DNA from 2 places in the Paenibacillus sp. FSL M7-0896 genome. Region 1 is predicted to be linked to the other one. Evidence: a T-box and tRNA genes for the amino acid it is inferred to sense, from the RefSeq annotation. Region 1 holds a T-box; the other holds one or more tRNA genes.
What was found. The T-box of region 1 lies ahead of argS (arginine--tRNA ligase). A T-box ahead of a tRNA ligase gene usually reads a tRNA of that ligase, here a tRNA-Arg.
Positions count from the first base shown of each region.

Region 2: it has a tRNA-Arg gene. The T-box ahead of argS (arginine--tRNA ligase) is inferred to sense a tRNA for this amino acid. The anticodon was not compared.

Region 1 covers NZ_CP150250.1:5,796,334-5,812,518, reverse strand. Annotated here, with positions in the region: gene argS (arginine--tRNA ligase) at 161-2,251, opposite strand; T-box leader at 2,306-2,529, opposite strand; gene MKY12_RS25000 (hypothetical protein) at 2,610-2,750, opposite strand; gene MKY12_RS24995 (hypothetical protein) at 2,763-3,068, opposite strand; gene MKY12_RS24990 (hypothetical protein) at 3,261-3,620, shown strand; gene MKY12_RS24985 (SNF2 helicase associated domain-containing protein) at 3,748-7,092, opposite strand; gene MKY12_RS24980 (helix-turn-helix domain-containing protein) at 7,158-7,844, opposite strand; gene MKY12_RS24975 (ABC transporter permease) at 7,902-8,939, opposite strand; gene MKY12_RS24970 (ABC transporter ATP-binding protein) at 8,936-9,667, opposite strand; gene MKY12_RS24965 (hypothetical protein) at 9,852-10,295, shown strand; gene MKY12_RS24960 (stalk domain-containing protein) at 10,467-11,900, shown strand; gene MKY12_RS24955 (phosphate ABC transporter substrate-binding protein) at 11,945-12,808, shown strand; gene pstC (phosphate ABC transporter permease subunit PstC) at 12,899-13,843, shown strand; gene pstA (phosphate ABC transporter permease PstA) at 13,843-14,724, shown strand; gene MKY12_RS24940 (RQC-minor-1 family DNA-binding protein) at 14,975-15,781, shown strand; gene MKY12_RS24935 (hypothetical protein) at 15,774-16,185, shown strand, end outside.
Region 2 covers NZ_CP150250.1:7,518,650-7,534,834, reverse strand. Annotated here, with positions in the region: gene eno (phosphopyruvate hydratase) at 1-225, opposite strand, end outside; gene gpmI (2,3-bisphosphoglycerate-independent phosphoglycerate mutase) at 284-1,828, opposite strand; gene tpiA (triose-phosphate isomerase) at 1,831-2,586, opposite strand; gene MKY12_RS32875 (phosphoglycerate kinase) at 2,614-3,795, opposite strand; gene gap (type I glyceraldehyde-3-phosphate dehydrogenase) at 3,928-4,938, opposite strand; gene MKY12_RS32865 (sugar-binding domain-containing protein) at 5,055-6,107, opposite strand; tRNA gene MKY12_RS32860 (tRNA-Arg) at 6,400-6,474, shown strand; gene clpP (ATP-dependent Clp endopeptidase proteolytic subunit ClpP) at 6,668-7,264, shown strand; gene MKY12_RS32850 (GDSL-type esterase/lipase family protein) at 7,352-8,104, opposite strand; gene MKY12_RS32845 (DUF4163 domain-containing protein) at 8,162-9,259, opposite strand; gene MKY12_RS32840 (SIMPL domain-containing protein) at 9,533-10,288, opposite strand; gene MKY12_RS32835 (GNAT family N-acetyltransferase) at 10,383-10,925, opposite strand; gene MKY12_RS32830 (HPr family phosphocarrier protein) at 11,002-11,271, opposite strand; gene whiA (DNA-binding protein WhiA) at 11,369-12,298, opposite strand; gene MKY12_RS32820 (YvcK family protein) at 12,317-13,258, opposite strand; gene rapZ (RNase adapter RapZ) at 13,316-14,215, opposite strand; gene MKY12_RS32810 (ROK family glucokinase) at 14,261-15,211, opposite strand; gene MKY12_RS32805 (DUF438 domain-containing protein) at 15,413-16,185, opposite strand, start outside.

The DNA of each region.
Region 1 (16,185 bases):
CCGGAAGTCAGCGTCGAGCGGAAATGAGGGGCATTAATGCCCCTAGGAGTGGGCGGATGGAGAAGGGAGAGTTGCTGTGCAAGCTGCACGGACCCGCATAGGTTCTGCTCATTCATCCGCTAGAGTAATTGGTTCTTAAGAGGCTGAAGACTCAATGTGTCTACATCCGCTCCGGCTTAGGCAGACCGAGTACGTCGAGAGCTTCCCCCAGCGTATCGGTGAAGCTCCGGGTCAGCCACAGGCGGAAGGTGATGCTGGCTTCCCCGCCCTTAAGAATCGGGCAAGCCGAGTAGAAGTTACTGAACAACGACGCCAGGGAATAGGCATAGTTACAGATCGTATTCGGCGTAAGCTCCCGGCTTGCTGTATAGAGTGTGTCTTGCCACAAGCTGAGCTGTCTCAGCAGGGCAAGCTCAGCCGCTTCGAGCTGCGCCGGGAACAGCGGTACCCCGCCCACGCCGTACTCGCCAACACTGTACTCGCCAACGCCGTACTCGCCAACACCGTACTCGCCAACGCCAGACTCGTCAACGCCGGACCCGCCAACGTCAGAATCGCTAGCGCCGAACTCGCCCACACCGGACTCGCCAACGTCAGAATCGCTAGCGCCGAACTCGCCCACATCAGACTCGCCAACGTCAGAATCGCTAGCGCCAGACCCGCTAACACCGCTCTCGCCACCCGCCGCCGCGGCCTTACTAAGCACGCGCTGCGCCCGGGCATAGGCGTACATCAGGTAGACGCCGGTGTTGCCGGAGATTTCCATTGCCTGCTTGAAGTCGAACACAATCTCGGTGCCCAGATTGAAGCGCAGCAGGTAGTAACGGATGGCAGCGGTGGCGATGAGCCGGCTGGACAGACCGTTTTTGTCCGAACGGGTGGATTCAATCATGTCTTCCATGAGCCGGACGAGCTCCGTTACCTTAATGCCGATTCCCTGGCGCCCGGACATGGCGTAGGAGCTTTTGCCGCTGGAGGTATCAATGCCCAGACCGGCCGCAGAAGCGGGACTCAGCGAAACTACCCCATAGCTGACATGATGCAGCGCGTCTGCCTGCGCACCGAATCCCAGTGCCTGGAGCGCCTGCTTGACCATCAGCTGCGGATATTCCTGCCGGTAATCGATGACGTTCACGACCTGGTCCGCCCGTCCAAAAGGCAGAGCCTGTCCGCTCAAGCCGGTCGTCCACAGTCCGCTCTGAAATTCGCTGTAGCTAAAGTCCTTCTCCAGCAGTCCGAACTTCCACAGATGATAGGCAATGTCCTTGGCGGTATAGGTCAAAATTCCGTTCGAGCGCACCAGCACCTTATCCTTCTGATGCTCCTCCAGCGTGTCTGGTGTAGCGTCTTCAGCGGGTTGCTTCAGAATCCAGCAGCCTGCCAGCTTGCCTTCGGTCTCCTGCACGAATATCTCCGTCTGCGACAGCAGCTCGAACGCCGAAGCCCAGAAGCCCTCCTTCAGAATGCTGCTCTCCCACACCAGCAGATCGTAGTCAATGCCGAACCCCCGCATCTCCTCCACATGCTCTTTCACGATCTGCCCGGCGACGAGGTTGCCAATCCAGGCAGTGTTGCCGTGGCCTTCCTCCAGCGCATGAAGAATCTCAGTTCGCTTCTGTACCATCTCCGGCTGCTGCGCATACGTTTTGTTAATCTCGGCATAGATGTCCCAGCAGTAGTCTCCGAACCGGACATGGGCTCCCGCCAGCGGAACATTCAGCAGACCGGCTACGGTATCTGCCAGCTGATTGCCGAGATCATCCACATAGTTGTGCACCTCAACGGTATGGCCGGTCGCCCGCAGTACCCTCACCAGCGCGTCCCCGATACATGAGTTTCTCAGGTGTCCAATGTGCATACTTTTATTCGGGTTGACCGAGGTATGCTCTACAATCACTTTCGACCCTCCTGCATGCTGGGGCAGCGTGAAACTCCCCTTCGACCGTGCCCAGGCCTGCCAATCCAGATACATATTAATAAACCCCGGACCGGCGACCTCGGTTCTCAGCACCAGTCCGTGAACAGAGCCCGAAGCTTCAAGCTCGGCAACGATCAGCCCGGCGATAGCCAGTGGAGCTTTGCGCAGGGGGCGGGCCAGCTGCATGGCGATATTGCTTGAATAATCCCCGTGGTCGGCACTCGCCGGCTGCTCCAGGGCAACATTTACTTCAGCGATGGCGGGCACGCCCAGGGTTAGCGCGATTTTGTGAACAGACTGCTTCAAGCTCTCTTGGATTAGCTCACTTAGCATTGGCATGAATAACAACCTCCTGAATAATATAACGACAAAAAAAGCCTTCATCTCCTAAGAGACGAGGCTTGTGCGCTCGCGGTACCACTCTCGTTGCTGAGCCTTACACGGTTCAGCCACCTTACAGGTTAACGGTCCTCGGCCGGGGCTTCCTACTCTAAGGTTCAGAAGTCCATCTCACGGGTGCGTTTCATGGTTCTAATCTGTACCGGCTTCCACTAACCCGGCTCGCTGGAGACTAGATATAAGACCATTACTCTCCCGGTCATCGATTCAATATGGGTTTGTATCAGTATAGCGAATTTCCGAAAGAAAGCAAGAGCAGATTACCGTGCAACAGGAGTCCTCCGGTTAAGAATTACTCGTCATTGGGCGCTCCTGTCAGGTTCTTGATGTCTGTTGAACCATAAATCAGCAGCACTATTACAATGACCAGCAGGAGTCCACCGGCAAATCCCTCTCCGTCAAAACTGTCCATAGCCCCGTCCCTCACTTTCACTTGCGTATGTGTTCAGGTGTTTTCGGCTTTCTTTTTCAAAGCGGCCATGATCTCGTTCAGCGTAAGGCTGCTGTTGTTATCGAGAAAGCTGACCAGCTTATCGACATTGTCATTGCTCAAATCACTTAAGGTTTTATATTTGCCCACCAGACTGACGAACATGGATGCGTCCGTGTACATCTGGATGGAGTCTACTTTCAGCTTGCCGGTCAACAGAAGTGCAGCTACAGCAAATTCAAGCCCCTTAGGTGTCTGGGTTTTGGAGCTGGACGGTGTTTTTTTGGCGGCGGGCTTCTTTCCTTTTCCTGGAGGGGGCATGGGAGTCCCTTCTTCCGTTCGGCGTTCGTATGCAGAAAGCGCGGCCCATGGGCGGTCTTTCCTTATTCAAGGATATGCGTGCCTGTGGTCATTGGTGAATAGGCTCAGGCCTGTGTCCACACCGTTACAGGAAAGTCCGAATATGAATATATCGTACTTTGACACTAGAACTTCAAGGGAGGACGAGACAGGATGGCGATTTTGTCAACAGGACCGATAGAGAACAATGCCGTTTCGGGAGTCAGACCTACGCAGACGGTGACGGTAAGAATAGTGAAGCGGAGTGCCCCGGGCAGCGCTACTATTAGTATTCAAGGGTATGTGCTGGGCACCACAAGAACGCTGTATGTCAGTGAGGTGATTGAGGTTGCTCCGAATCAAGTGGTAACCCGGGATTATTTTGCCGATCTGAATGCTTATGAATTTGTGTTCATCACTGGAGAAGTAGACGAAGATGAGCTCGGAATATCCGTGTGGGGCAAGACATCAACCGGCCAGCTGGTGAATGCACACCGTGTAGTGACGCATGAGAAATTAAGCTCAGACGTATAGAGGGTTAGGGTATTATTCTGGACTTGCCAGTTGTAAAATGAAACAGGGACCTTTCAGAGCTACTCGCTCAGAAGGTCCCTGTTTATATTGCGAATAGAGCAGAACGGGCTACAACAGGTTGTTCAACTCAGATCGAGAGGATTTCACGTATATCATGCTCGCTCAGGCTCGACAACGCCTCCTGCCCCGGCTGGATCACCTCGTCAATCAGGTTTTTCTTTTTCTGCTGCAGCTCGTACATTTTATCCTCCACCGTACCCTGGGCTACCAGGCGGATGACCTGGACGATCTTTTTCTGCCCGATCCGGTGGGCGCGGTCGGCGGCCTGCTGTTCGACCGCAGGGTTCCACCACAGGTCATAGAGAATGACCGTATCGGCGCCGGTCAGGTTGAGGCCGGTGCCGCCCGCCTTCAGCGAGATCAGGAACAGGTCGCGCTCGCCTTCATTGAAGCGGCTGCACAGCTCAACCCGCTGGGAGGCCGGGGTCTGTCCGTCGAGATAGAAATGCGTAATCCCCAGCAGCGCCAGTTCACGACTGATCATGCCGAGCATTTGCGTGAACTGCGAGAAGATCAGCATCCGTTTGCCGGAGCTCCGGCATTCGTCGATAATCTCCAGTAGCTGCTCGAATTTGCCGGAGCCTCCTGTGTACCCGTCCACGAACAGGGCGGGATGGCAGCACAGCTGGCGCAGCCGGGTCAGTCCGGCCAGCACCTTGAGCCGGCCGTTCCCGAAGCTGTCGCTGTCCAGATGCTTAAGCGCTTCTTTGCGCAATCTGGCCAGGTAGGCAACATAGAGCCGTTTCTGCTCCGGCAGCAGCTCGGAGGCCTGGAGGGACTCGATTTTGTCCGGCAGCTCCTTCAGCACATCGCTCTTCAGGCGGCGCAGCAGGAAGGGGCGGGCGCGCCTGGCGACCGTCTCCCGGGGAAGGTCATGGAACGCCTTCTTTCCGGGGAACAGTCCAGGGAAAACGACACTGAAGATCGACCACAGGTCCTCCAGCGCATTCTCCACCGGCGTACCGGTCAGCGCAAAGCGGTAGCGGGCCTGAAGCAATCTGACCGCCTGCGAAGTCTGGGTCTCATGATTCTTGATCATCTGCGCTTCATCCAGAATGAGCGTATGGAACGACTGCTTGGCATACTCATCCACATCTCTGCGCAGCAGCGGGTACGAGGTGATGATGACATCATGCCCGGCCGTGTTCCGCACGGTCCGGCTGCGCTCACCAGAGTTGCCGTCAGCAATGACTGCCTTAATCTCCGGGGCGAAGCGCTTCAGCTCATTGAGCCAGTTATAGACTAGGGAAGCAGGGGCAACCACCAGCGCAGGTACGCCGCTCTTCCGGATGTCCTCCAGCTCAGAGAGCAGGAAGGTGATGCTCTGCAATGTTTTGCCAAGGCCCATATCATCCGCCAGAATCCCGCCGAAGCGGTAATGGGCCAGCGTCCTCATCCACTGGAAGCCGTACTGCTGGTAATCCCGCAGCACAGGAGCCAGACTCTCCGGCACTGGGAAGTCCAGGTTTTCGGGACTCGCCATGTTGGCCAGCAGCCGCCGGAAGGAGCGTCCGGTCTCGATGGTCTGCCCCTGGAAGGTACCTGCATGGAGATGGAGGGCACGGACCAGCGGCAATGAGAACTCCGTACTCCGGATATCCACGCTGCGGACGCCGAGCTCGTTCATCAGCGCGATAATCTCCTGGAACTCAGCGGTATCCAGCGGGAGCAGAGCTCCGTCCTTGAGCCGGTGATATTTACGTTTTTCCTGGAGAGATTTCAGGACCGCGGTAATGTCATTCTCCGTGATGCCCTCCATGGCGAACTTGAAGTCCAGCCAGTCGGTCTTCTCGTTCCAGCTCAGGCTGACCTTGGGCGCTGCATGCTCCGTAAGCACCCGCTCCTTGACCGCAGTGGTCGTATAGACCTGAAGCAGCGGTTCCAAGAGCGGGATGGTATGGTGCAGGAAGTCGAATTCCCCGTCCTCGTCACGCATGATATATCCGCTCTCCGTCCGCGAGAAGGACTCATGGGCCATCAGGTCCAGAATCCGCCGCTCCGCTTCCCCGTCCCGCATCAGAATGACCTCGCTGCTCCGCTCATGCGCCTTCTCCTCCAGCGGATTGATGACAATCCCGTCGTACTGGAATTCCAGCCCGGCCAGCAGCCGGTCCCTTACCCGGTCCAGGTAGAGTCTGGCGTGTAGCCGGGTCTGGACGATCCGGTCCGCGATGGCGTCGGCAATGCTTACTCTGCCCAGCTTCTTCAGGCCGGGTATGACCCTGTCCATGAAGGGCTCCATCTGCTCAGGCGCAATCGCCAGGCTATCCCGCCGGCTGCTGCTGAGCATCCGCTTCAGCTCTGCGAGACGCCCGCATTCCTGCGCCGGGAGCTTCAGCAGCCTGCCTTCGGTCAAGACCAGCCCATAGCTCTCCAGAATCGTAAGCTGCTCAAGCCCCCGGACATCCAGCCGGTAGCCCTCCTCCTGTGCCTGGTCGAACTGGAAGCTGAGCGGCAGCGGCTCCTCCGAGACCGACAAGCGGTCAAGTTGAAGCTGTCCATGCTGAAGGCGTACGGCAGGCGCGGCTTCTAGCAGGGGGTACAGACTCTTCCAGAAAAAAGGGGCCACCGGCAGCAGCCGGTCATTTCCCGGATGGCTGGAGCTGGCAGCATACGGATTGTTGAGGCTGTTGTAGACTTTCTCATTCTGCATGATCTCAATCAGCTTCAGCAGGACCTCATTATCTTCCTTGGAGAAGCTGTGCAGGGCGGGGTCATAGCTGAAGTGCGCTGTGAACTCAAAAGGCTCACCCCGGCGAACCTGCTCCAGAAAAGGTCTGATCTTCTGCGCGATATAGAGGCGCTTGGGGCCCAGCTTCACTTCGATTCCAAGCATCGTGCTGCTGTAACCGAAGCTGAAGGGCCGGCAGATGAACTCGACCTGGAGCGGTGTCCGCAGGTCGATATACGTGCCGGCACCGCTTGGCAGCTGCCGCCCTCCGGTGAATATTCCGAGCATGCTGTTCACCAGCTGCCGGTCTGCGCTTCGCTCCTTGTGGTCTGCCCCGGAGAGGGGAGAGCTGCCTTGCACGAGCGGCAGACTGCCGTCCCTTGCGGGATAAGTCTCCTCTGCATCTGCCTGCATATCCGCAGCCTGTTCAGCTCCGGCCGCCCGGCTGCGGTAGAGGACCGCCACCAGCGCCGCCGCAATATGCTTGCAGAAGGGGCCGCCGCGATAGTAAGCCGGGCAGGTGCATTCCCCCTGCACATCTCCGTCACTGTCGATAATCAGCGCGATCTCATGGCTCTCCAGCCCATGGACCTCAGCGCGGTATTTGGAATATTCGTCTTCCTCGTTATGCTCCGTATAGACAAGATCCACCTTATGGGCATGATAATAAACCGCTCCCTGGTCAAAAGCAGCATTGCCGCACAGCAGCTTGATTACCCGTTCCGGCACCTGATAACCCACGTATACTCACTTCCTTTTATTGCTTCTGTCTAAGCCACCCCCACGGGGGATATTGTACTTAAAGATTATCCATTCCCGCCGATCCCGTGCAGAATGAAGCTTATCGTCTGTTCAATCTCTGCCTCATCATTCCAGTCCTGCTCCGGCATCAGCACCAGCCGGGTCAGCAGGTATCCGGCAATCGCGGAGATGGTAAAGCGGATAATCGCAGGAGTGGGCGCATCAATCACTTCACCTTCCGCTTTGAAGTGCTCGGTAATTGCAGTGACACGCGCCAGAACCTGCTCGAAGATATTCTCGGTCAGCTGCTCCTTCAGCGCAGGCTGGAAGGGGATCTCCTGAATGAGAATTTTGACGATTTTCAGATTCCTGCGGACGAACGCCAGCCGGTTCACCATGAAGGCCTTAAGGAAGGCTTCGTAGCTCTCGAACGGCACATCCAGCACACCGCTGAAGTTGCGCAGCACGAACGGGGCGATCATCCGGCTCATGGTGGGCACAACGATGGCGAGCAGCAGATCTTTTTTGGTCCGGTAATAACGGAAGATCGTGCCTTCGGCCACGCCGGCCTTCTGGGCAATCTCACTGGTGGCGGCCGCGGAGAATCCCTTCTCTGCAAAAACATCAATCGCCGCCCGCAGAATGGACAGCTGCTTGGGCGTGACCTGCTCCTTCTCGCTGAGGTCCAGCAGCTCCTGGACCCACTGGTCTTGCTCCAGCTGCCCCTGATCGGCAGCAGGGTTATTCTCCATCAATAGAACCTCCAGACTCTTGCAGTTCCTCCTAGTGTACCATAGCCTGTTCACCCTTTACATTCTGCGGTGCTTGCGCAGAGCCAGTACATTCAGCAGCATGAACAGGAGGGAGAAGCCGATCAGCATGAACACATCCCCGGCGATATTACTCCAGCCTCTGCCGCGTACCATGATATCCATCAGTGCCTCTGAGCCGTAGTAGATAGGGGTGGCGAGTCCAATGCGCTGGAGCCAGAGCGGCAGGGTATCCAGCGGGAATAATCCGCTCAGGAAGATCTGCGGCACAATGACCAGGGGGATGAACTGGATCATCTGCAGCTCATTGGCGGCGAATGCCGAGAGCAGGGTGCCGAGGGTCAGCGCCGACATCGACAGCAGCAGCGTCATCAGCAGCACGTAGCCGAAGCTGCCCGTCATCATAATCCCCAGCACCTGGATGGAGAACCAGGAGATCAGCAGGGCCTGGAAGATGGTGAAGATGCCGAAGCCGCACACATATCCGGTGACGATCTCCCAGCGCTTCAGCGGGGTGGAGAGCAGACGCTCCAGTGTGCCCGTGGTCCGTTCGCGCAGGAAGGAGACACCGGCAATCAGGAAGACAAAGAAGAACACGAACACCCCGATCATAATCGGGCCGAAGCGGTCGATCGTCTTCATATCCTCCGCGCCGTAGAGGTAGCTGATCTGCGGCTGGAGCTGCCCGCCGCCCGGAGCTTGCGGCCGGAGGCTCTGCGCAGCTTCCTGGAGCGCCATGATCACAGCGCGGTTAGCCGCCGGATTGCTGCCTTCAAGGACAACAGCAGGAGCGTCTCCCTTCATTGTAAGGAGAGCATCGATGGCTCCCGCCTTCAGGGCGGCCTGCCCGGATGCTTCATCAGCATAGCTGGTAACCTCAGCCTGCTCGGCTTCCAGCGCTGAACTGAACACTGCCGCGCCGCCGGAGACGCCGATCCTAGGCTCATAAGCATCGCTGCCGAACACCAGGCTCATCAGGCTAAGCACCAGCAGGGGAGCGATGAACATCAGCGCCATGGTTCTCCGGTCATGGATGAACTGCTGCAGAATTCTCAGGGTAATCGCCCGGATTCTCATCGGCGTACACCTCCATAGCAGAGGAAGGCTTCCTCAATGCTGGCGGTGCCGGTAGCCTGAAGCAGTCCGGCCGGGGTATCAGCCGCCAGCAGCACGCCGTCCCGGATCATCGCCAGCCGGTCACATTTCTCCGCCTCATCCATCACATGTGTGGTCAGCACAATCGTCGTTCCTTTGCGGTTCAGCGCCTTCAGCTCCTTCCAGATAGACTGGCGCAGCACCGGATCGATGCCGACGGTCGGTTCATCCAGCAGCAGCAGCGGCGGCTCGTGCAGCAGGGCAATCGCCAGGGACAGCCGGCGCTTCATGCCGCCGGAATATTGGTCCACCCGCTTCCGCAGATGCTCCTGCAGATTCACCAGCTCCATCACATCCCCGATCCGCCGTGTGCGGTTGCCGCCCTTCAAGCCATACAGAGCAGCGAAGAACTCCAGATTCTCCTTGGCGCTAAGCTCGGTATACAAGGCATCCGACTGGGCCATATATCCGATCTGCTGGAGCATGGCAAGCTTCGGCATCCGCACCCCCAGCACGGTGACCTCACCGGAGGTTACCTCGTCTATGCCCGTAAGCAGCTTGACCAGCGTGGTTTTGCCGGAGCCGGATGGCCCCAGAATCCCAAAGGTCTCTGCCTGATTCACCTGAAGCGTAATATCCTTCAACACTGTTTTATCACCAAAAGCCCGGTTCACATGAGTAACCGCAATGACAGGCTTCCCCTCATCCATACCAATCTCCTCCATTCGCCATAATAATGAGTGAGCGCTCACTCATTATACTAATGATTCCCTGCTCAAAAGTAAATAAAATTGTAAGGATTATCCGTTACTCCTGCTCTTGATCCGGGTAATAAAAGGGACATCCTATGGTTACCGGCATCCTGAAACCCAATTCACTAAAGGCGGTGGAATTATGGCAGGACATAAGCTGCTCCTTCCTCTGGCAGCTCTGCTGGCTGCGGCTGGACTTAGCGGCTGCGGCGATGCGGACAAGTCCGGCAGTGGCGGACGGTTTCATACCTTGGCAGACGAGAAGACGGAGGCAAGGCAATATTTGCCGGAGGATCTGCCGATTCCCGAAGGGGCAGGCATTACTTTTACCCAAGGTGAGCAGTCAGAGGGGAAGAAATCCTCCATGCTGGTCTATCAGACGAAGGAGAGTATGGCCGCTCTTGGAACTACATATCAGAAGTATGTAAGAGAGAAGGAGCTGGAACTCGGTACAGAGATTGTCGACAGCCATAACCTGCTGATTAACGGCAAAGTGAACGGCTCTTATTCGTATTCTATTATTGGCAGTCCCTTGGAATCAGAGCGCGGCGGGAACGAGATTATCGTGACGTGGATTGTGAATTAACACAGGATTTACAATAGGCCGGTCCGGGAGGGTTCCCGGGCGGGTCTTCTTTGGTTTGGGCTTGTAATTATTTTTACAGTTAATATTTCCATAACATTCCTGCGCAACAGAATTGACACTCGTAGACGAAAATAACATTAGCAGTTACCTATAGGAAAAGGGTGAATCTAATTGAAGAATAGTAAATGGATCGGCGCGGCTCTGGCTTCTGCACTTCTCGTAACAGGGGGAGCTGTTAGTGTTCTGGCCACAAGCAGCCAAGTAAGTGCCGCAGCTGTGAACACAGCAGCCGTAGAGGGCAGCATGTCCTGGAGCATCAACGGTACGCCGGTTACACTCAGCACAATTAACAGCGGCGGATACAAGCTCTATTCATTGAGCCAGGTAGCCGCAGAGCTGGGAGCAGGACTTGTGCACGGCAGCAGCGGAATCCAGCTGAATGACAGCAAAGGTCTACATAGTGTGCAGCTCCAGCCTGGCGTAAAAAGCTATCAGGTGGATGGCGAAGCCCTGGAATTCACAGTGGCCCCGGTTGTACGTAACGGCAAAACGTATGTGGAGCTGACGAAGCTGGTTACGGCGCTTGGCGGTGAGCTTGCGGCCGATGCCCACACGATTCTGAGCTTTGCCCGGCCCGCCGGTTCATTTGATACCCTTCACTGGAGCGCTGACGGAAGCCTGATTGCGAATAGAAGCGACGCGGAATCCACCCTGCTCTATAAATTCACCCAGACTCCAGGCAACTATGATCTGTTCTCTTCCAGCGAAGGCGCGGTGGATTTCGCAGTCTCCGCTGACCAGCAGTGGGGCGCATTCAGCGATGAGACCGGCCAGCTGAAGCTGATCAACCTGTCCACCGGCTTAATCAGTCCGCTCGGCAAGGACACCAGCGTGAAGACAGATATCGTGTGGTCCAGTGACGGCAAGACGCTCTATTTCGTCCAGGGCGACAAGCAGGAGAAGCTGGCACAGATTTCAGTAGAGACCGGAGAGATCAAGGCTCTGCTTGAAGATAAAGTGGAGAACAAATCGGAGCTTCGCATATCGGCAGACGGCAAAAGTGCAGTATACATCGTCAACATCACCGGTACCGCGAAGAATGATGCTGACAGCACAGAAGATTCACTTACCGTAGACTTCAGCAAGGCCGGAGAACAGCTCTATAAGCTGGATCTTACGACCAAAGGTGCTAAGCCGGCAGCCTTGACTACTACGCCTGACAACAAGCTGTATCCTGAGATTCTGGCTGGCGGCAGCGTGAGCTACCTGAGTGCGGATGCAGACGGCAATGCCGCTAACACGCTGAAGCTGATCACAGCAGACGGTAAAAGCACAGATGTCACCCTCGGTGCAGAGGTGAACTGGTCCACAGGCGTTAGCACGGGCCTCGTTGTCTCCGGGACTACAGCGGACGGCAGCACGGTAATTTACTCTATTGCAGGCAGTGCAGCTCCGGTTGAACTGTACCGGACAACTGAAGATGTATCGGAAGTGGCGGTATCGGCAGACGGCAGCAAGCTGGCTATTATAAGCGACGGCAAGGTACTGGTCATTCAGAACGGCAAAGCGCTGCAATTGTCAGTCTCACCGGAAGCTGCTAATTAATTACAACATTTATCGGCGCACACCGCCGGGAGGAGAATTCAGACATGAAGATGTTCAAAAAATTCACAGTTACAGCACTTACCGCGGTGATCGCGGTTACCGCATCCTTTGCAGGGGCAGCCGCAGCAGCGGACAGCCTCAAGGGTAAAATCACCGTTAACGGTTCTACGGCCCTGCTTCCGCTGACGCTGCAGGCCGCTAAGGAATTCCAGAAGCTTCACCCTAAAGTAAAGATCGCCGCTTCCGGCAAGGGCTCCGTGACTGGACCGCAGGCCGTGAAGAAGGGGATTGCCGATATCGGAGCCTGCGACTGGGATGCCAGCATTGATGTTCCGGGCTTCAAGGCCTTTGACGGACAGGTGGCGAATAAGGTCGCTGTGATTCCTTTTGCAACCATCGTTAATAAGAATGTCGGAGTAGACAACCTGACTACAGAGCAGCTCAAAGGCATCTACGCCGGGAAAATCACCAACTGGAAAGAGGTCGGCGGATCGGACGCGAATATCGTAGTGATCACCCGTGCCTTCGGCTCCGGTACGCGCGTTAACTATCAGGCCAAAGCGCTGGGCGGCGGAGACATCGTGAAGAAAGAGAAGAACTACAAGGAAACCGGCTCCAGCGGCGACATGAAAACAGCTGTAGGTACAACGCCTAACGCTATCGGCTACATCGACCTTGTCTATGTAACGGGCGGCGATATCAAGGCTGTGAAATTCAACGGTGTGGAAGCTAACACGGATAACGTAATCAACGGCTCGTACAAGATCTGGGCTTACGGCTACTACATGACGAAGGGCCAGCCGACCGGCGCGACCAAAGAATTCATCGAATATGTACAGAGCAAGAAGTTCCAGCAGGGCTCGCTTAAGAAGCTTAAGTTCATTCCAATCTCTGCGATGCAATCCTAAGATTCTTGAACCAAGCAAGCACAATAGATGGATAGGTAACAGCGGCCAGCTCCGGGATATACGGGGTTGGCCTCTTACAGGAGGGAAAGTATGGGGGCACCGGTTCATGGCCTGACAGCAAAGACACAGACAAGCCTAGAGGAAGTTAAACGTAACACCAAGCGGCACCGCAGACATCTGCTGGGCAACAGCATCTCCCGTTATTATTTTTTATTCAGCATCCTTGCGCTCTGTCTTGTGCTGGGACTAGTTATTGTATTCATCGGCAAAACGGCGCTGCTGCTCTTCACCCGCATCTCCCCGCAGGACTTCTTCTTCTCGTTCAACTGGACGCCGGAAGAGGATGCCTTCGGCGCCGCCGCCTTCATCGTAAATACATTGTCACTTACCGCGCTGACCCTGGTCATTGCCGTGCCCATCTCGGTCGGGATGGCTGTGCTCTGTGCGGAGATTGCCCCGAATTGGCTGAAGAGCTTCATCCGTCCGGTGCTTGATCTGCTGGTCGGTATTCCTTCTATTGTATACGGCTATCTGGGCTTGACCGTGCTGCTGCCCTTCCTGCGCAGAGTCAGCGGAGAAGGTCTCGGGGACGGACTGCTTGCAGCCGCACTCGTGCTGGCATTGATGGTGCTGCCGACCATCTGCCGGATCAGCGATGATGCGATTGTCTCTGTTCCGCGCAAATACCGCGATGCTGCATATGCGCTCGGCTCGACCCGCTTGCAGGTCATTATGCGCGTCGTTCTGCCCGCGGCCAGCCGGGGCATTATCTCGGCGGTGATTCTTGGCATGACCCGCGCAGTCGGGGAGACCATGGCGGTGGTGATGGTCATCGGCAATACGCCGCAGCTGGCAAAAAGCCTGTTCGCACCCACCTCGGTGCTGACCAGTAATATCGTGATGCAGATCTCCAACGTGGAGTTCGACTCCACCTGGAACTATTCCCTGCATATGATGGCCTTCCTGCTGCTGCTGATCTCGTTTGTACTCATTCTGATTATCCGGCTCCTGGGCCGCAAACGGAGGGACGCCTGATGAACGGATTCACGCGCACACGCCATACAGCCAGAGCCCAGCGGCGCAATAAACTGGCGACCATCGGCTTCTATACGCTGGGTGTTCTGGTCATGCTGCTAATCTTCTGGCTGCTGTTCACTATTCTAAGCAAAGGCTTGCCTTCGCTCAGACTGGACTTCCTGCTCAAGCAGCCGGAGGAGATCGATCCCGGCGGCGGGATTGGTCCCGTCCTGTTCAACTCCTTCTATATCCTGTTCATCTCGCTCCTGATCTCCGTTCCCATCGGGATCGGGGCAGGGATCTATATGGCGGAGTACGCGCCGGATAATGCCTTCACGGGTGCGCTGCGCATCTGCGTGGAATCCCTGTCCTCGGTGCCGTCCATCGTGTTCGGCCTGCTGGGCCTGGCGATCTTCGCCGAATATTTCGGCGTCGGCCTGACGATCCTCGGCGGGGGTGTCAGCCTGGCGCTGCTGAATCTGCCGATGCTGGCCCGCGTCACGGAGGAAGCAGTGCGAGCGGTCCCCGGCGAGATCCGAGAAGCCGGCTACGCCCTCGGCATGACGAAATTCCATGTCATCCGCAAGGTCGTCGTGCCAGTAGCCCTTCCGGCCATCGTCACAGGCGTCTGCCTGGTGGCCGGCCGCGCCTTCGGGGAGTCGGCGGTCATTATCCTGACCGCCGGGCTCAGCACCTCCGGCGAGATGTGGGACTTCAACCTTTTCTCACCGGGCGAGACGCTGGCTGTGCATCTGTGGTACGTGCAGTCTGAGGCCATCGTCGAGGATGCGCGGCAAATCGCGGATAAGTCTGCCGCTGTGCTGGTCTTTGTCGTGCTGCTGATCAACTTTATGTTCCGCTTCCCGCTGTGGCTGGGCAACCGCCGCCGGGGGCGTTGAGAGGGATGCGGATGCGCGGATTCACGCTATCGCTATAACCCTGTAAGAACAGGCTGCTCTGCTATGGAAGTTTCATGGCGGGCAGCCTGTTTGCTATGAAGGGGTTGGAGCTTCTGAGTGCTCCGGGAAGCGCTGAAACTCACCTCTAAATTTCCTGTTTCCCGGCCCTGATATGGTATAATTCGACTATAAAATACGTGCAGTCTGGACTAGCCTGTGCCCATTATAAAGGACAAGGAGGCAGAACGCTGTGAGTACGCAGAAGAAGAGTCGCCGTAAGCCGAACCGGAAGCAGACGACCGAGTATCCCTTGAATACACCGCTGCCAAGGCCGGAGCTGCTAGCCATTCTGCAGGCAGCCGATGAGATTATCGCCGCCGGAGGGCGTACGCTTTTGGCCAAGATCCTGAAGGGCTCGAAGGAGACGAAGCTGCTTGAACTCGGCTTGGATCACATTCCCGCCTATGGCTTCTACCGCGAACTGACGATGGAGCAGACCATGGAGAAGGTGGACGTCCTCATTGAGGCCGGTTACCTGAAGACCGAGCTGTCCGGGAAGCTTCCCATGATCGAATTCACCGTCTACGGCTGGACCGTCCGGCGGGAGCGGGCGACGGAGGAGCTGCTGCGGGAGTGGGAGAACTGGCTGGACCAAGGGATCACGCCGGTCAGTATGGAGTATCTGAAGGACCGGAACCGGGGGATGATTCTGATGTTCCTGTTCAAAATCCTTTGTTCCGGTGACCGGAAATACATTCCTTTTTTACAGCAATGGCAGCCCATAGAGTTCAGGAAGGTACAGGCTGAGATCAGGCAGGTAATAGCAGACCTGAATGAGCGCGAACGGCTGGTGGAGATGGAGTGGCATGAGCTGCTGCGGGAACGTGCGCAATCACTGATTGTACGTTCGCGCGATCCCGTTATACTTGTGTGTCAGGAATGCGACGGTCCGTTTGTATTCGATCACCTTGATTTTAGCTGCTACCGGGCAGATGGCATTTACTTTCCGGAGAAGTGTCCCGATTGCCTGCATCAGGAGGAGTCCTTGCATGAATAGGCTTGAACTGCGAACGAAGGTACGCCATGTGGTCAATGAAATCGTTTCGGAGAAGGGTTTCGTAAGTCCCCTGGATGTATTCTTGAGGATCGGGAAAATCACTCCTAAGCTCGTAGAAGAGTGGCGCTTCGGAAGAGTGCCATATTTGGAACGTGTGCTTCAGGGCAATCTGTCTCAATTCAGCTTTATCATGTCGCTGCTTCGCGAGAACGCGCGGGAGCTTCATTTGAAGCCGTCTTACACCGCCTATATGAGGTGGGGCAAAGGCCCGAAGCGACCGCTCCGCTTTTCAAAGTCCGGAGATCCCAATGTTGAGAAACATTACGCTACTCATTATGTGCCGGCTAAGCAGGAGGTACCTCGAAATCCATCGTTGACTAGTGGGAATATGCAGCCGAAGGGTG
Region 2 (16,185 bases), 1.7 Mb from region 1:
GATAATTTCGTTTACGTTCTCAACAGCTTTCAGAACGCCTTTGCCCATGTAACGGGATTTGTCGCCGTCACGAAGCTCTACAGCTTCATGAGCGCCAGTGGAAGCGCCGGAAGGAACGATAGCGCGGCCTTTTGCGCCGGACTCCAGATATACGTCAACCTCTACAGTAGGGTTACCACGGGAGTCAAGGACTTCGCGTGCATACACATCAGAAATAATAGTCATGTAAGTTTAATCTCCTTTTATACAATGGTTTTGGGTTTACACAAACAGGGTGTCTTGCTTATTTGCGGCTGGCAATCATGGATTGTCCGGTCATTTCCGCAGGCTGCGGAAGTCCCATCAGATCTAAGATTGTCGGTGCCACATCTGCGAGAATACCAGCTTCGCGCAGAACTACATCTTCAGTGGTGACGATGAACGGTACCGGGTTGGTGGTATGGGCTGTGAACGGACGTCCGTTCTCATCGAATACCATATCAGCATTTCCGTGGTCGGCAATGATAATAGCAACGCCGCCCTTGGCAACTAAAGCATCCACAACCTTGCCTACGCATTCGTCCGTTACTTCGACTGCCTTAATTGTAGGCTCCAGCATGCCGGAGTGTCCTACCATATCAGGGTTAGCAAAGTTCAGGATAATGGCATCCTGTCTGTCCGCCTCGATCTCCGCTACGCAGGCCGCCGCCACTTCGTAAGCGCTCATCTCTGGCTTCATATCATAGGTTGCCACCTTCGGCGAGTTGATCAGGATACGGGTCTCGCCTGGAAGCTCCTCATCGCGTCCGCCGCTGAAGAAGAAGGTTACATGCGGATACTTCTCGGTCTCTGCAATACGCAGTTGCTTCTTGTTCTGCTGAACCAGCACTTCACCGAGCGTGTTGTCCAGGTTTTTCGGGGAGTAAGCCACGAAGCCTTGAACCGTCTCACTGAAGGTTGTCAGACATACGAAATGCAGGTTCTCCGGGAACTTCGGACCACGGTCGAAGCCGCGGAAATCCGAGTTCGTGAACACTTGTGACAGCTGAATGGCACGGTCAGGACGGAAGTTAAGGAAAATGACGGAATCGCCGCTCTCCACGGTCGCTACCGGGTTGTTCTGGCTGTCCACAATTACACTTGGCTCCACGAATTCATCGAACACAGAATTCTGGTAGGATGCAGTGATGGCCTGAAGGGCATCGGTATATTTAGGGCCTTCCCCATATACCATTGCACGATAAGCCTTCTCTACACGTTCCCAGCGCTTGTCACGGTCCATCGCGAAGTAGCGTCCGGATACCGTAGCAATCGTACCTACGCCAACCTCTTCAATCTTGGCGACCAGATCCTGAATGAACTTCTGTCCACTGTCGGGTGGTACGTCACGGCCATCCATGAAGGCATGAATATAGACTTCATGCAGATCTTCTTTTTTGGCCAGATCGAGCATGGCGAACAGGTGATTGATGTGGCTGTGTACGCCGCCATCGGATACCAGTGCATAGAGGTGAAGCTTTTTGCCGGTTGACTTAGCGCTTCTTACGGCAGCCACCAGCGTCTCGTTATCGAAGAATTCTCCGTCACGGATCGACTTGTCGATACGGGTCAGGTCTTGATATACAATCCGGCCGGCACCAATGTTAAGGTGCCCTACTTCAGAATTACCCATTTGGCCTTCCGGCAGACCTACAGCTTCACCGCAAGCGGTAAGCGTAGTATTCGGATATTGCTTCAGGTAACGGTCGTAGTTCGGCTTGTTGGCTTGGGCAACAGCGTTGCCTTCATCCGTGTTCCGCAGTCCGAAGCCGTCCATGATAATCAGTGCTACAGGTCTTGGAGCTGACATTCTTACTTCGCCCCCTCAACGAGTGAAACGAAGGAAGCAGGCTGCAGGCTGGCACCGCCGACGAGAGCGCCGTCGATGTCGCTTTGACTCATGTACTCCGTTACATTCTCAGGCTTCACGCTGCCGCCGTATTGGATACGGACTGCATTAGCCGTTGCTTCATCGTACAGGCCTTTAACAAGGGTACGGATATAAGCAATAACTTCGTTAGCATCCTGGGAAGTGGAGGATTTACCTGTACCAATCGCCCAGATCGGCTCATAAGCGATAACTACGCTTGCTGCCTGCTCTGCGCTAAGACCGGCAAATGCCGCTTCAGTCTGCACCTTGCATACGTCCTTAGTCTGGTCAGCTTCGCGCTCTTCCAGCTTTTCGCCTACGCAGACAATTGGAGTAATGCCGTGACGGAAGGCCGCATGCATCTTCTTGTTGACGATTTCGTCCGTTTCACCGAAATAAGCACGGCGTTCCGAGTGGCCGATAATAACGTACTCTACACCAAGATCCTTCAGCATTACGCCGCTGATCTCACCTGTATAAGCGCCGTTATCTTCGAAGTGCAGGTTCTGTGCACCAATTTTGATGGTAGTGCCTTGTACCGCTGCAACCAGTGCAGGCAGGTTCGTGAATGGCGCGCAGATTACAGTCTCTACGCCTGCCACTTCCGCCTGGCCTTTGATTTCAGCGATGAAGCCTTCGGCTTCCGGAACGGTTTTGAACATTTTCCAGTTGCCTGCAATAATAGGTGTTCTACTCATAGTGATGTATTGCCTCCCTCTTCGGTATTACTTGTCGTTCAGTGCTTCTACACCTGGAAGAGCCTTACCTTCCATGAACTCGAGCGATGCGCCGCCGCCAGTGGAGATGTGATCCATCTGGTCTGCGAGGTGGAATTTCTCAGCAGCCGCAGCGGAATCGCCGCCGCCAATAACAGTGTAGCCTTCGGTAGTAGCACAAGCCTGAGCCACAGCCTTGGTACCTTCAGCGAAGATGTCGATTTCAAATACGCCCATCGGTCCATTCCATACAACCAGCTTGGAGTTTTTGATAATATCGGCATAGATTTCACGGGTCTTAGGACCGATGTCCAGACCTTCCCAGTCTGCAGGGATCTCGGTTGCATCTACAATCTTGGTGTTGGCATCTGCACCGAACTTGTCAGCGACTACAACGTCAACCGGAAGCACGAAGTTCTTGCCCAGCTTCTTGGCCTTCTCGATGAATCCAAGCGCTGCATCAATCTTGTCGTTGTCTACCAGGGATTTACCGATTTCGTGACCTTGAGCCTTGGTGAACGTGTAGGAGAGGCCGCCGCCAATCAGTACATTGTCAGCCAGATTCAGCAGGTTGTCGATAACGTCAATCTTGTCTTTCACCTTGGAACCGCCGATGATGGCCGTGAAAGGACGTTCCGGGTTAGAAAGCGCCTTGCCGAGAACGGACAATTCCTTCTCCATCAGAAGACCGGATACTGCCGGCAGGAAGTGAGCGATTCCTTCTGTCGAAGCATGGGCACGGTGAGCTGCGCCGAATGCGTCATTGACGAACAGGTCAGCCAGTTCAGCGAACTGCTTAGCCAGTTCAGGATCATTCTTCTCTTCGCCTTTGTAGAAACGGACATTCTCAAGCACAAGCACATCGCCATCGTTCAGTTCAGCGATTTTCGCTTTTACAGCTTCGCCAATGGCCTCATCAGCCTTGGCTACCGGTTTGCCGAGCAATTCAGACAAACGGACTGCAGCGGAAGTCAACCGCATGGAATCGACGAATTCGCCTTTAGGACGGCCCATATGGCTGGCCAGAATGACCTTTGCACCGTTCTCAATCAGGTATTTAATTGTTGGAAGGGTTTCGCGGATACGGGTATCATCAGTGATCTTGCCGTCTTCCACTGGCACATTGAAATCTACACGCACGAATACGCGTTTGCCTTTTACTTCTACATCACGGACACTTTTTTTGTTCATGATTAACATTTCCTCCACACCCAAAATTGGTTCCTTCACAAAGCCATTTCACGCGAATCCAGTTCATTTAGAAAGAGCGGAAACAGACTTTCCTTGTTTCCGCTCTATTGTACTTCTTATATGAAATCGGTCTTATTTAGCAAGCTTAGCGAATTTCTCCAAAGTACGAACCAGTTGTGCAGTGTAGGACATTTCATTGTCATACCAAGCAACAGTTTTAACCAGCTGTTTGTCGCCAACAGTCAGTACTTTAGTCTGAGTTGCATCGAACAGGGAACCGAAAGTCATACCCTTGATGTCGGAAGATACGATTTCGTCTTCAGTGTAGCCGTAAGTTTCTGGGTCAGAAGCTTCCTTCATGGCTGCATTGATTTCTTCAACAGTTACGCTCTTATCCAGAACAGTAACCAGCTCAGTCAGGGAACCTGTAGCTACAGGCACACGTTGTGCTGCACCGTCAAGTTTGCCCTTCAGTTCTGGAATAACCAGGCCGATGGCTTTAGCAGCACCGGTAGTGTTAGGGATGATGTTCTCAGCAGCAGCGCGGGCGCGTCTGAAGTCGCCTTTTGCGTGTGGAGCATCAAGAGTGTTCTGGTCACCTGTGTAAGCGTGGATCGTAGTCATCAGGCCTTCGATGATACCGAACTTGTCGTTCAGGACTTTGGCCATTGGAGCCAGGCAGTTCGTTGTGCAAGATGCGCCGGAGATTACTGTTTCGGAACCGTCAAGGATGTCATCGTTAACGTTGTACACAACAGTTTTCATGTCGCCTGTAGCTGGAGCGGAAATAACTACTTTCTTAGCTCCGCCTTTAAGGTGCTTCTCAGCGGCTTCTTTAGTTGTGAAGAAACCAGTACATTCCAGAACGATATCAACGCCAAGCTCTCCCCAAGGAAGTTCTTCAGGGTTGCGGTTCGCCAGAACCTTTACATCTTTACCGTTAACTTTGAAGAAGCCGTCATGCACTTCAACATCGCCTTGGAATTTACCTTGAGTTGTATCATATTTAAGCAAATGAGCAAGCATCTTAGCGTCAGTCAAGTCGTTGATCGCTACCACTTCGATACCTTCTACATTTTGAATACGGCGGAATGCAAGGCGTCCAATACGTCCAAAACCGTTAATACCAACTTTTACACTCATTGAATAGTTCCTCCTAGAGTTCGTTTTATTTATTCAAGACAGGCCGTGAGGCTCGTCAAGACAACAATGTTAAGTATAATGCATAAACCCTTTACGCGCGCCCCATTTAATGGAATCTATAGGGCCTTTTGTAGCTGTGTGTCGATTTCCTTGCCGATTTCGACAGCCGCCGCCTCGTCGATGACGAGAATATCCTCTTGACCGAACCGCAGCATCGCATGAATGGCCTTCGCCTTGCGTTTGCCTCCGGCAATACCGATAACGACTTCTGTACGGATAATGTCTTCCAGGCGCAGCCCCATGGTCAGCATAGTGTGAACCACTTCGCCATTCTCATTGAAATAGTATCCGAAGGATTCGGCTACAGCACCCTCGCCCTGAATCTCTGAGATCGTCCCGGAGTCCAGCTTGCGGCGGTGGGTCATTTCAATGGCATCACCTATTCCATGTACAATAATACGCGATCTGCGGATAATTTGTACAATCTCTCCAATATTGGAGTCCTGCGCAAGCGACTGATAAGCGTCTCCGCTAAGCAGATCGGGCACATGTAGCAGACGGTAATTGGCGCCAATCCGTTTGGCCATGGTTGAAGCAATGGTGTTGGCCTGTATCTCCATGCTCTCTCCCAGTCCTCCGCGCGCCGGAACAACCCAGGCGTTCTTATAGGAAAGGGATAGCGGCGGGGTCAGTTGATCGGCCATCTCGGCCAGGGTTGATCCGCCTGTGACGGCAATCGTATCGTCACTGCGCAGTACGCTGAGCAGTGCCTTGGAGCCTGCGCGCCCCAGCTCACGCTTGGTGAACGGCGATGTCTCACAATCGCCAGGTACCACAATGACTTTGGTGAGACCGTACGTTGTACGAATTTTCTCTTCCAGATCATCCAGGCCGAATAGGCTCTTGGCGACCGGCTCCAGCAGGTCAAGCAGTCTGCGACCGGCATCGCTAATGCGCATACCGACGCTCTCGATCTCAATGAGCCCCTGCGATTTCAGAAGATCCGTCTCGGCGCGCAGCACCCGCTCGGTCATATCAAGCGATGCGGCTAACGTCCTGCGCCCAATAATATCGGACAGCATGATCTGATGTAGAATCGTATACCGTCTCTTAAGGGTTTCCATGAGATCAGGCAGAAGCTGCTTTTGGATTTCCAATAGATTACGCATGCTTTCACTCCTGCAACTTCGTCTTTCTCTTATCCCTTGTTCGTGGTCTCAAAATGTCCCGGGTTAACTTTTTAAGTCCCACCCATATTCTACCCAAAACTGACGCCGAGTGCAAGTGTTCCGAGACTATAATTCTCAGCCCGCTTTCATCTTATACATGGGCTTGTTCGGCAGCCCGCTGGCAGGAGGCGCATTTCCGGCTCTATTAATGGAGGCAGAGAAAACTATTTTTGCGCAGGATGCCTAATACGCATTGCTTTTATCCGAGAAGTATATTATAATAATTTCTGTTGCGCCCGTGGTCCAATGGATATGACGTAGGCCTCCGAAGCCTGAGATCCAAGTTCGATTCTTGGCGGGCGCGCCATTTTTTTCAAGCTTGTACATAATTTAGTTCCGATTATATTATATTTAACCAATGAGCCGCTTGAGGGCTCTTTTTTTTGAAAGTAAGTTTGACTTTCTTTGACTTTTTGTTTGAATTTGTTTATCATGTGGTTAATACGGTAACAGTAAAAAATGAACACATTCGAAGCACCAATTTCAAGGAGGTTTTCCACGTGAGTTATATTCCTATGGTAGTAGAACAGAGCAACCGCGGTGAGCGCGCTTATGACATCTATTCCCGCCTGCTGAAGGACCGCATCATTTTCCTTGGAACGGAGGTTAATGACGTGGTTGCCAATTCCATCATCGCACAAATGCTCTTCCTGGCTGCCGAGGACCCGGATAAGGATATTCACCTGTATGTGAACAGCCCAGGCGGTTCCATCACAGCGGGTATGGCCATCTTCGATACAATGCAATACATTAAGCCGGATGTATCCACCATCTGTGTAGGTATGGCCGCTTCCATGGGAGCGTTCCTGCTGAATGCCGGCGCCAAGGGCAAGCGCTTTGCCTTGCCGAACAGCGAGATCATGATTCACCAGCCGCTAGGCGGTGCGCAGGGGCAGGCTTCGGATATCGAGATCCGCGCCCGCCGCATCATCAAGCTGCGTGAGAAGCTGAACCGCATCTTGTCCGAGCGTACAGGCCAGCCGCTGGAGAAGATCGAGAAGGATACTGACCGCGACTACTTTATGAGCGCTGCAGACGCTGCTGAATACGGTATCGTGGACAAGGTAATTGAGAAGACTCTGCCAACAGGCGTATAAGTACCTGCTCCAATGAATACACAAAGAGGCTGTAACAGACCGGTCCGGTCCCGTTACAGCCTCTTTCTTATGCCCAGCCATTGCTGCCTACCTTAAGCTCCCGTACCCAAGGGCATCCAGCTTGCCTGCAATTACGCGGTAGCCTCTGCCGTTCGGGTGAATATGGTCCAGGAACAGCAGCCCCCGCTCATTACCGGCAAATTCATGGTATACCGAAGCAAACCCTACGTTATTGCTGCTGTAGCCTGCTGCATAGCGGTTGAACTCCCGCACCCACTCTGTTGCTTCATTCACCTGTGGGTAGGGATTATACAGGCCTACCATCCGGATGATGTAGGGGCTGCGGGAACCTGCTTTGAGCTGTGTCAGGCTACCCATGATGTCGCTGTAGTTACGCTTGCAGTCCCTAAGCGCCTGCTGCAGTAAGCCCTGGAATTCACCGGGCCGGGGCCCGGCTGCCCGGGCTGCCTTAATCAAGTCGTTGCCGCCAATGGACAGCGTAATGATCTGCGCATCCTTCACCGCCGCCCGGTAGACATTCGAGCTCCTCAGCCGTTGCTTCAGCCCCCCGGTGGTCAGACCGTTGACGCCAAGATTCGCCGGTACCACTGGTGTACCCAGCCTCCCTTCCGCCATCCGGCGGTAGACGGGGACGAAGCCGTTCCCGGGCAGCGCCCCGAAGCCGGTTGTAAGTGAATCCCCGATCGCTGTATAAGCATAGACCATAACCTTCCCCTCCCCGTTATAAGCTGCTTGCCTTCTATAGCTTATGACTATCCGGGTGAAGTGGTAACGGCAGGGCAGGCTGATTAGGCCGTGGATGAATGAAGGGTTGTGCATGAAGAATGCCCCTGAGTCTCCCTGAAGAGATGCAAGGGCATCTGGATAATTATTTTATTATTTCAGCGCCGCGAACGGACTGCTTCCATCCGGCAGGAGTTCCTTGAAGCTGAAGTTGAATTCCGGGAAGCCCTCGGCATATGCCGTGTATTCGTATAACTGGAAGAAGAGCACCGCTTTGCCATCTTTCAGATAGAAGTACTTCTCGGTATTCAGTCCATTGAACCCGCCCAGATATCCTCCGTTAGCTTTGATCTCGGTGGCCAGCTTGGCATTGAGCTGTTTCTTGTAATTAGGGTTGGCACCGAACAGATCGCCCAGCAACAGACGTTTCCCGTCTTTGAGCGAGAAGGTGAACGCATTGCGGTAAGTCATCCCATGGGCACCGCCGGTATACCCGTATTGATTGGTGATTAGGCTGAGCACGCCATCCTGGTTATACGTGATCACATAACCGCCTTCGAATTCATACGGCCGGTCATCCTTCGACCGCTTGGAGATTTGATCTTCAGCATCCTTCGCATAGTTCAGAACGGTCTGCTTAATCTTATCATTGATTGCCTTCTCTGCTTCTGCACTTGCCAGGCCGCTGACCTGCGGATAATCCAGCCGGATAGGCGCATCCTTATGATCCTTCACATAGCTCACTGTTTTGATGGTTACCGCATTCTGCACTTTCTTCATAACATTCAGCCGTCCTGCTGCTGCGCCCCCGTCTACTTTGTAGCCCAAGTAATCGCTAAGCAGCTCAGACGAAACATACAGCCGGTTATTCAGTTGCTTGCCTTCACCGACATAATAATTGTTCACCATAACAGAAATGCCATAATCATTGATCGTCAGCCTTGTCTGAGCAGTTCCTGTCCCGATGGTGTACGTCTTCCCCGCTTTATCATAAGAGAGCGGCATCCCCAGCGCATCGCGCAGGAAGGTTACCGGCACCCATACCTTTCCTTCCTGGAGCAGGCCCGTCTGGGCTGTACTTTTCCCGTTAACCTTCAGCACTATAGATGAGGATTTGGCTTTGACCTGAGCGGCTGCCGGAGCGGCCTCAGTGATGCCTGCATGGATTATTCCTGTTCCTCCCAGCAGGATTCCTGCGGCGAGCATTCCCGCACCCCATTTGCTGATGTATTTCTTAGAGTTCGAATTCATTGTTATTTCCCCTTCCACCTGGTGGTATGATTAGTCATGATGTGTGTTCTTCCGTATCACTGTTCCTATTATAGTAAAAGAACTAGCGGGGGATGTTACAATCCGCTTTACAGTTTCTTAAGGTTTGCCGTGATTATCTAAAGATCCTGTCACCTCAATTTAAACAAATTGAGAGCTTTCGATAGCTCACATATGCATATATATTCATTTATATAATTATAAAAAGCGCCTGCCCTGCTTATAACAGCAGAGCAAGCGCCTCTTGCGAAACGTTTATTTCAGTTCATACGTTACACTCAATTGGGTAGTGACCTTAACCTGCCCGGGCTCAACGGAGCTGCCAGCATTGTTATCCATGGACATCTTTTGCATGGAGGCTGCTTCAGCGTAGACCACCGGATGATTCCCGTCATCGCTCTGAATGACAGTGACTACCTGACCCAGTCCGCGCTTGGCTGCTTTGGCAATAGCCGCTGCTTTGACATCTGCATTCTGCATAGCCTTCTCGATTACCTGTGCTTCAAAGGCCGATGGATCTTCAATGGCAAACCGCACATTGCCGATGTTGTTCGCTCCAGCCGCAGAGGCAGCGTCCAGCAATTGTCCAACCTTTGTCAGATCCCGGTAAGAGACCTCTAGCGTGTGCTGGGCGTTATAGCCTTTTACCTTCTGGCCGTCCTTCTCGCTGTAAGTGTAGTTAGGCTGTACGTTGAACTGGGTGCTCTGAATGTCTTTGTCTGCAATGCCCCAAGTGGTCTTGAACAAAGCGGTCAGCTTGGAGACCTTCGCGGCTGTGCCTTTCTGTGCTTCCTGCGCAGTTTCGGCAGTTGTCGTTACGCCGATGGAGAGATACGCGATATCCGGTTTGATCGACAGCTCGCCTTTGCCTACCACGTTCACCACATTCTTCTGTACTTCGTCGGCGTAAGCCTTTTCAGGACCCTTTAGCACTCCGCTCAACCCCATTCCTCCAATCATCAAGCTAGCTGCCAGCAGAACTGATCCAATCGATTTACCCCATTTTCTCATGCTTGCCATCCCCTTTCGATTCGTTTAAGTGTTATTACCCTCTAGACGGGACAGCATGGTAAAAGTTGCATGAGCGATGTACGATATTTATTTTTTATTTGTTCCCCGTCCCGATCCAGAACCGGCGGATGACATTTCCGTCCTCCTCTATATATTCGCTATCCTCGATACCGCCATTCCTGCGGATTGTCCGTTCCGATGCGGTGTTGACGGAGTCACAGACTACGAGTGCCTGCTCGATACCCAGTTCAGCGGCCTTCAGGAGAGCCTGCTTCAGAAGCTCACTGGCATAGCCTTGTCTGCGTGCAGAAGGGACGATGCCGTAACCGATATGCCCGCCAGAATGGAGCAACCTTTCGGTCAGCCGGTGCCTGATGTTCACAGCCCCCACTACCCGTTTGTCCGTGGTCACCAGCCAGAAGGTTGAACTGCTCACCCAGCCGTCCGGTATATCTGTACCACGAGCATACCCGTGAAGAGTCTGAATCATACCGCCAAAGTCAGCCGGGTCCATCTCTGTTACCCAGGGCACAAACGGCTCCCCGCTGGCCTTCCACTCCTCATAAAAGGCTAAATACGGCTCTCTGAGCGCCTCAGCAGGCTCAACTAATGATACTTCACCGTCTTGAATCTGCATCCGCTTACCTCTCCTTATCCTCTAAAGCTGATATGAAAAAAAGCCCCTAAGGGCTTTTGGTTAGACCATGTAGCATTTATTGATTCTCGAGCTCTTCCTTGCTTACCAGACTGGTCAAAGCGGTTACAGCCTGTTCCGCATCTGCACCGTCTGCGCTGATATGAATCTCCGTACCGGAACTGATCGCAAGGCTCATAATGCCCATGATACTCTTGGCGTTCACTTTTTTATCGTCTTTTTCCACGAAAATCTCCGACGAAAACTTATTAGCTTCTTGCACAAACAATGCTGCCGGCCGAGCATGGAGCCCCGTCTTCAACCGAACAACTACCGGGTGCTTTGTCATGAAACGCTTACCCCCTATTTGAGATCTGCCCAAAAATTTCACATTAATTTTATAATATTATATCATTATAACGCATACCGCACTAGAAAAAAAATAATCAGCCGCCGCGGACCTTGTCCGCCAGCTCATCAATTTTGCGCAAACGGTGGTTCACACCCGATTTACTGACCGTCCCGCCCAGCATATCCCCGACTTCCTTGAGGTTAATATCCGGGTGCGCCAGTCTGATCTCGGCCACCTCCCGCAGCTTATCCGGCAAGCTTTCCAGACCCACCTCGCGCTGCAGCAGCTTGATGTTCTCAATCTGGCGTACCGCCGCACTGATCGTCTTGTTCAGATTGGCCGTTTCGCAGTTCACAATCCGGTTGACCGAGTTGCGCATATCGCGCATGATCCGCACATCCTCGAATTTGAACAGCGCCTGATGGGCGCCGATCAGACTGAGGAACTCGATGATCTTCTCGCCTTCCTTGATGTATAGGATGAAGCCTTTTTTGCGTTCTATGCAGCGGGCATTCAGGTGAAATTCACCAGCCAACTCAACGAGCGCCTTGCAGTGCTCCTCATACATGGAAGCGATTTCCAAGTGGTACGAAGAGCCCTCCGGGTTATTGACCGAACCGCCGGCCATGAAGGCCCCTCGCAGATAGGCACGCTTGCAGCAGTTCTTGCCGACAATCTCCTCATCAATCCCGTCCGTGAAAATAAAGCCCTCAGAGACAATCCGCAGATCCTTCAGGATCTCCTGGACCTGGTTCGGGATTCTTACAATATAGACGTTATTCTTCTTCAAACGCATTTTTTTACGCACGAGCAGCTCGATATGGACCTGGTAATATTTCTTAAGCAAAGAATATACCCGCCTTGCAATCGCGGCGTTCTCCGTCGAAATGTCGAGAACCACCTTTTTGCTCGAAAGCTGCACCGAACCATTCATTCGGATCAGCGCTGACATTTCCGCTTTCTCGCAGCAGGGCTGGCTCTCGACCATCGTCAGCTCTTTTTTGGTAAGGGCCGCAAAAGACAAGGGGCTCACCTCTTTCATTTAACTCTTTCTGTCAATCCAATCCTTCACCAGCTGGAAAATATGGTGACTGAGCTTATCTGTATCATGCCGCAAATAGGTTTTAAATAATACCAGCTTGTCAGCAATCACCTTATACCCGTTGCCGTCCACGGCCTCACGGTCAAGCTGTACCGGACGGGCACCCTTCTCGGCGTATTTGATCTGCACCTGCTCCGGGATCTCCCCGTCATTGACGATCACATAATCGAACAGATGCAGCCCGATATGGTCATATACGGCCTGTAGATGGTCATTAACCGTGTAATTATCCGTCTCACCCGGCTGGGTCATTACATTGCATACAAAAATCTTAATGGCCTCGGAAGCTACCACGGCTTCTGCCAGCTTCGGCACCAGCAGATTCGGCAGAATACTGGTATACAGACTGCCCGGACCGAGCAGAATAGCATCTGCGTTGCGGATAGCCTCCAGCGCCTCCGGCAGCGGCTCCACATCCACCGGCTCCAGAAATACGCGCTTGATTACGCCTCCCGCCTCCGGGATTTTGGATTCACCGGTAATCAGCGTTCCATCCGCCATCTCGGCGTGCAGGATTACCGCCTCTCCGGCCGCAGGCAGCACCCGGCCGCGAACGGCGAACAGCCGGCTAAGCTCCCGGACTGCTGTAACGAAGTCCCCGGAGATGTCAGTCAGTGCAGCCAGAATCAGATTTCCCAGGCTATGCCCGGCTAAGCCTTCTCCGCTGCTAAAGCGGTACTTCATAATCTGTGCCATCAGAGGCTCAACGTCAGCCATAGCCGTAAGTACGTTGCGGATATCCCCGGGCGGCGGCATCTGCAGCTCACTGCGCAGAATCCCGGAGCTTCCCCCGTCATCTGCGACAGTTACGATCGCCGTGATATCCAGCGGCTTCTCCTTCAGCCCCCGGAGCATCACCGAGAGTCCGGTCCCGCCACCCATCACGACGATCTTTGGACGCTGTCCTTGTTCTTCAGCCACTATTCATCCCTTCTCTCATCAATGCCGGTCGCGTTCGGAGTCCCGATGGCTGACTGCCACCGCTTCCGTCTCGCTAACCCCCAGCATTTTGCCCAGGTATTCGGCGATGGCTACCGAACGGTGTTTGCCGCCCGTACAGCCGATGCCGATAATAATCTGGGATTTGCCTTCCTTGCGGTATTGCGGAATAAGGAATTGAAGCATATCCAGCAGCTTGGTCAGGAATTCTTGCGTTTCAGGCCATTTCATTACGTAGTCGTACACCTCGTTGTCTTGGCCTGTCTTGGGCCGCAGCTGATCCACATAGTGCGGATTAGGCAGGAAGCGGACGTCGAACACCAGGTCAGCATCAATCGGAATCCCATACTTGAATCCAAACGAAGTAATGTTAACCGAGAGGGTGCTTTTCCCGAGGTGGGAGAAGCGTGACACTATTTTTTCTTTGAGCTGAACCGGCTTCATGCTGCTGGTATCCAGACACAGGGTAGCTGAATTCTTCAGCTCCTCCAGCATCTGGCGCTCCATGCGGATGCCGTCCAGCGGCATGCCCTTCGGAGCAAGCGGATGATGCCTGCGGCTCTCCTTGTAACGCTGTACAAGCACTGAATCTGTGGCGTCCAGGAAAAGGATCTCACACCCGATCGTTGACTCGTCCTTGATGTAGGCCAGAGACTCCGACAGGGCGGTGAAGAATTCCCGCCCCCGAAGGTCGATGACCAGCGCCACCTTGGCGATTTTACCCTTGGACTGCTCAATCAGCTCAGCGAATTTCGGGATTAGTACAGGCGGAAGATTATCCACGCAGAAGAACCCCAGATCCTCCAGGCTCTGCACGGCAATCGTCTTGCCCGCACCCGACATGCCTGTAATGATAATCAGGGTGGCATGGGCGGGCAGGGTTTGCTCGAGGTCGGTCATTACAGCATCCCTCCCTATGATTAGTATATGAATAATTCCGGTCTTTTAAGAACGCAGCAGCAGGCCTGCCGCACCAATAATACCGGCGTCATTGCCAAGCGCTGCAGGTACAATCGTAACACCGGTCTGCAGAGGGGCAGGCGCCAGCTTGGCGAATACCCGGCGGACTTCATCGAACAGAATATCGCCTGCCTTGGAGACTCCGCCGCCGACGATGAATACTTCAGGGTTCAGGACCGCTGCAACGGAGGCCATTGATTTGCCCAGGTAGAAGGCCGCCCGGTTCACAATCCGCAGCGCAGCTTCATCGCCTGCCTTGGCGGCATCGAATACTTCCTTCGCAGCGATTTTTTCAACGGTGGACAAGGAGGTCCGGTCCCCGCGTGCTACAGCATCGTTCGCCATACGGATAATGCCTGTCGCTGAGGAAACGGTTTCCAAACAGCCCATGTTCCCGCAGCCGCACTGGATCGCTTCCAGATCGGGCACCACGGAGATATGTCCAAGCTCGCCGGCCAGACCGGCAAATCCCTGATACACCTTACCATTAATGATAATACCGCCGCCCACACCCGTACCGAGCGTATAGCAGACACAATTCTCTATGCCGCGCCCTGCACCGCTCCAGGCTTCGCCCAGTGCAGCCACGTTGGCATCATTGTCTATTTTGACTGGCTTGTTCAGGCGACCCTCCAGAATGGAGCGGATCGGCACATCTCTAAATCCTATGTTGGGCGCAAGGATGATGATACCTTCACGAATATTCGTAAATCCGGCCAGTCCCGCACCGACACCAGCCAGCTGGTCCCAGGAGTACGGAGAGTCCTCCACAATCTGGCGTACATACTTCTCGATATTATCGATGACAGCATCGACGCCATCCGCAGTCCCTGTCGGACCTTCGTAAGTGTGCAGCAGGCTTCCCTCGGCATTACAGATTCCAACCTTAATCGTGGTACCACCTAAATCCACGCCAACGTAGATATGTTCAGACATGTTACAAGCCACCTTTTTCTATGCTAAAATAGTTAATCCTACGTACCCACTATAATAGAACCCTCCCCTGCGGTCAAGGAAAGGCGATACACCCGGGGCAATGGACTTCAGTTCTTATTTGTTAACAAAAAGACTTTCTCACCAGGCAGGCAAGAAAGTCCGTTCATTCTCTTCTATTGTAGGGTGCCAGATACCTTAATGCTATTCGGACAAAATCCGCTTCTGGCCCTCAAGGGCACGGATCGGTGCAATATTCTGGGTGAATTCCAGCGTCCCCATATAACGGCCTTCTGCATCCCGCACGGCGAAATAACGGATATAGATGAATTTATCCTTGATATTAATCCAGAAATCCTCGGCATCCTTCACTCCGGCTTTGAAATCAGCCAGCAGCTTCTCAACAACATGCACACTTTGCGGCGGATGGCAGTTCTGTACGGTGCGGCCGATAACGGCCTTCGTCCGGGCGAAGATCCGTTCCTTGCCATGCGAGAAGTAGCGGACGACATCGTTCTCGTCGATAAAGGTCAGATCCACCGGCAGATGATTCATCAGCGTCTCGAGCTGGTGTAGCGACAGCAGCCCGGTCTCGAACCGGATGAAGCCCTGCGGGGACAGGCCTTCCCCTTCTTCCGCCGGAACATCAGCACCCTCAGGCTCCGCTGCACGTTCCGGTATCCATTCCTGGTCGGGCGCAGTCAGGCAGAAGCCGATTTCATCGCTTTCGCGGGCGATTTTGACCCACTCATCCTCAGTCAGCTTATCCAGCGCCATCGGGAGCAGAATATTCTCTTCCTTGAAGATCATCTCATTGACTTCCTTAATGATCTCCTCCAGTGCGGCTGTAATCTGCCCGCTGTCCCCGTTATAGGCGCTAAGCGCCTTCTTGGCTTCCTTGATCATATTGCGGATTCCGTCATCCACTCCCCACATTACCTTCGTAGGACCGTATATGCCGTACTTCTCCAGGTAAG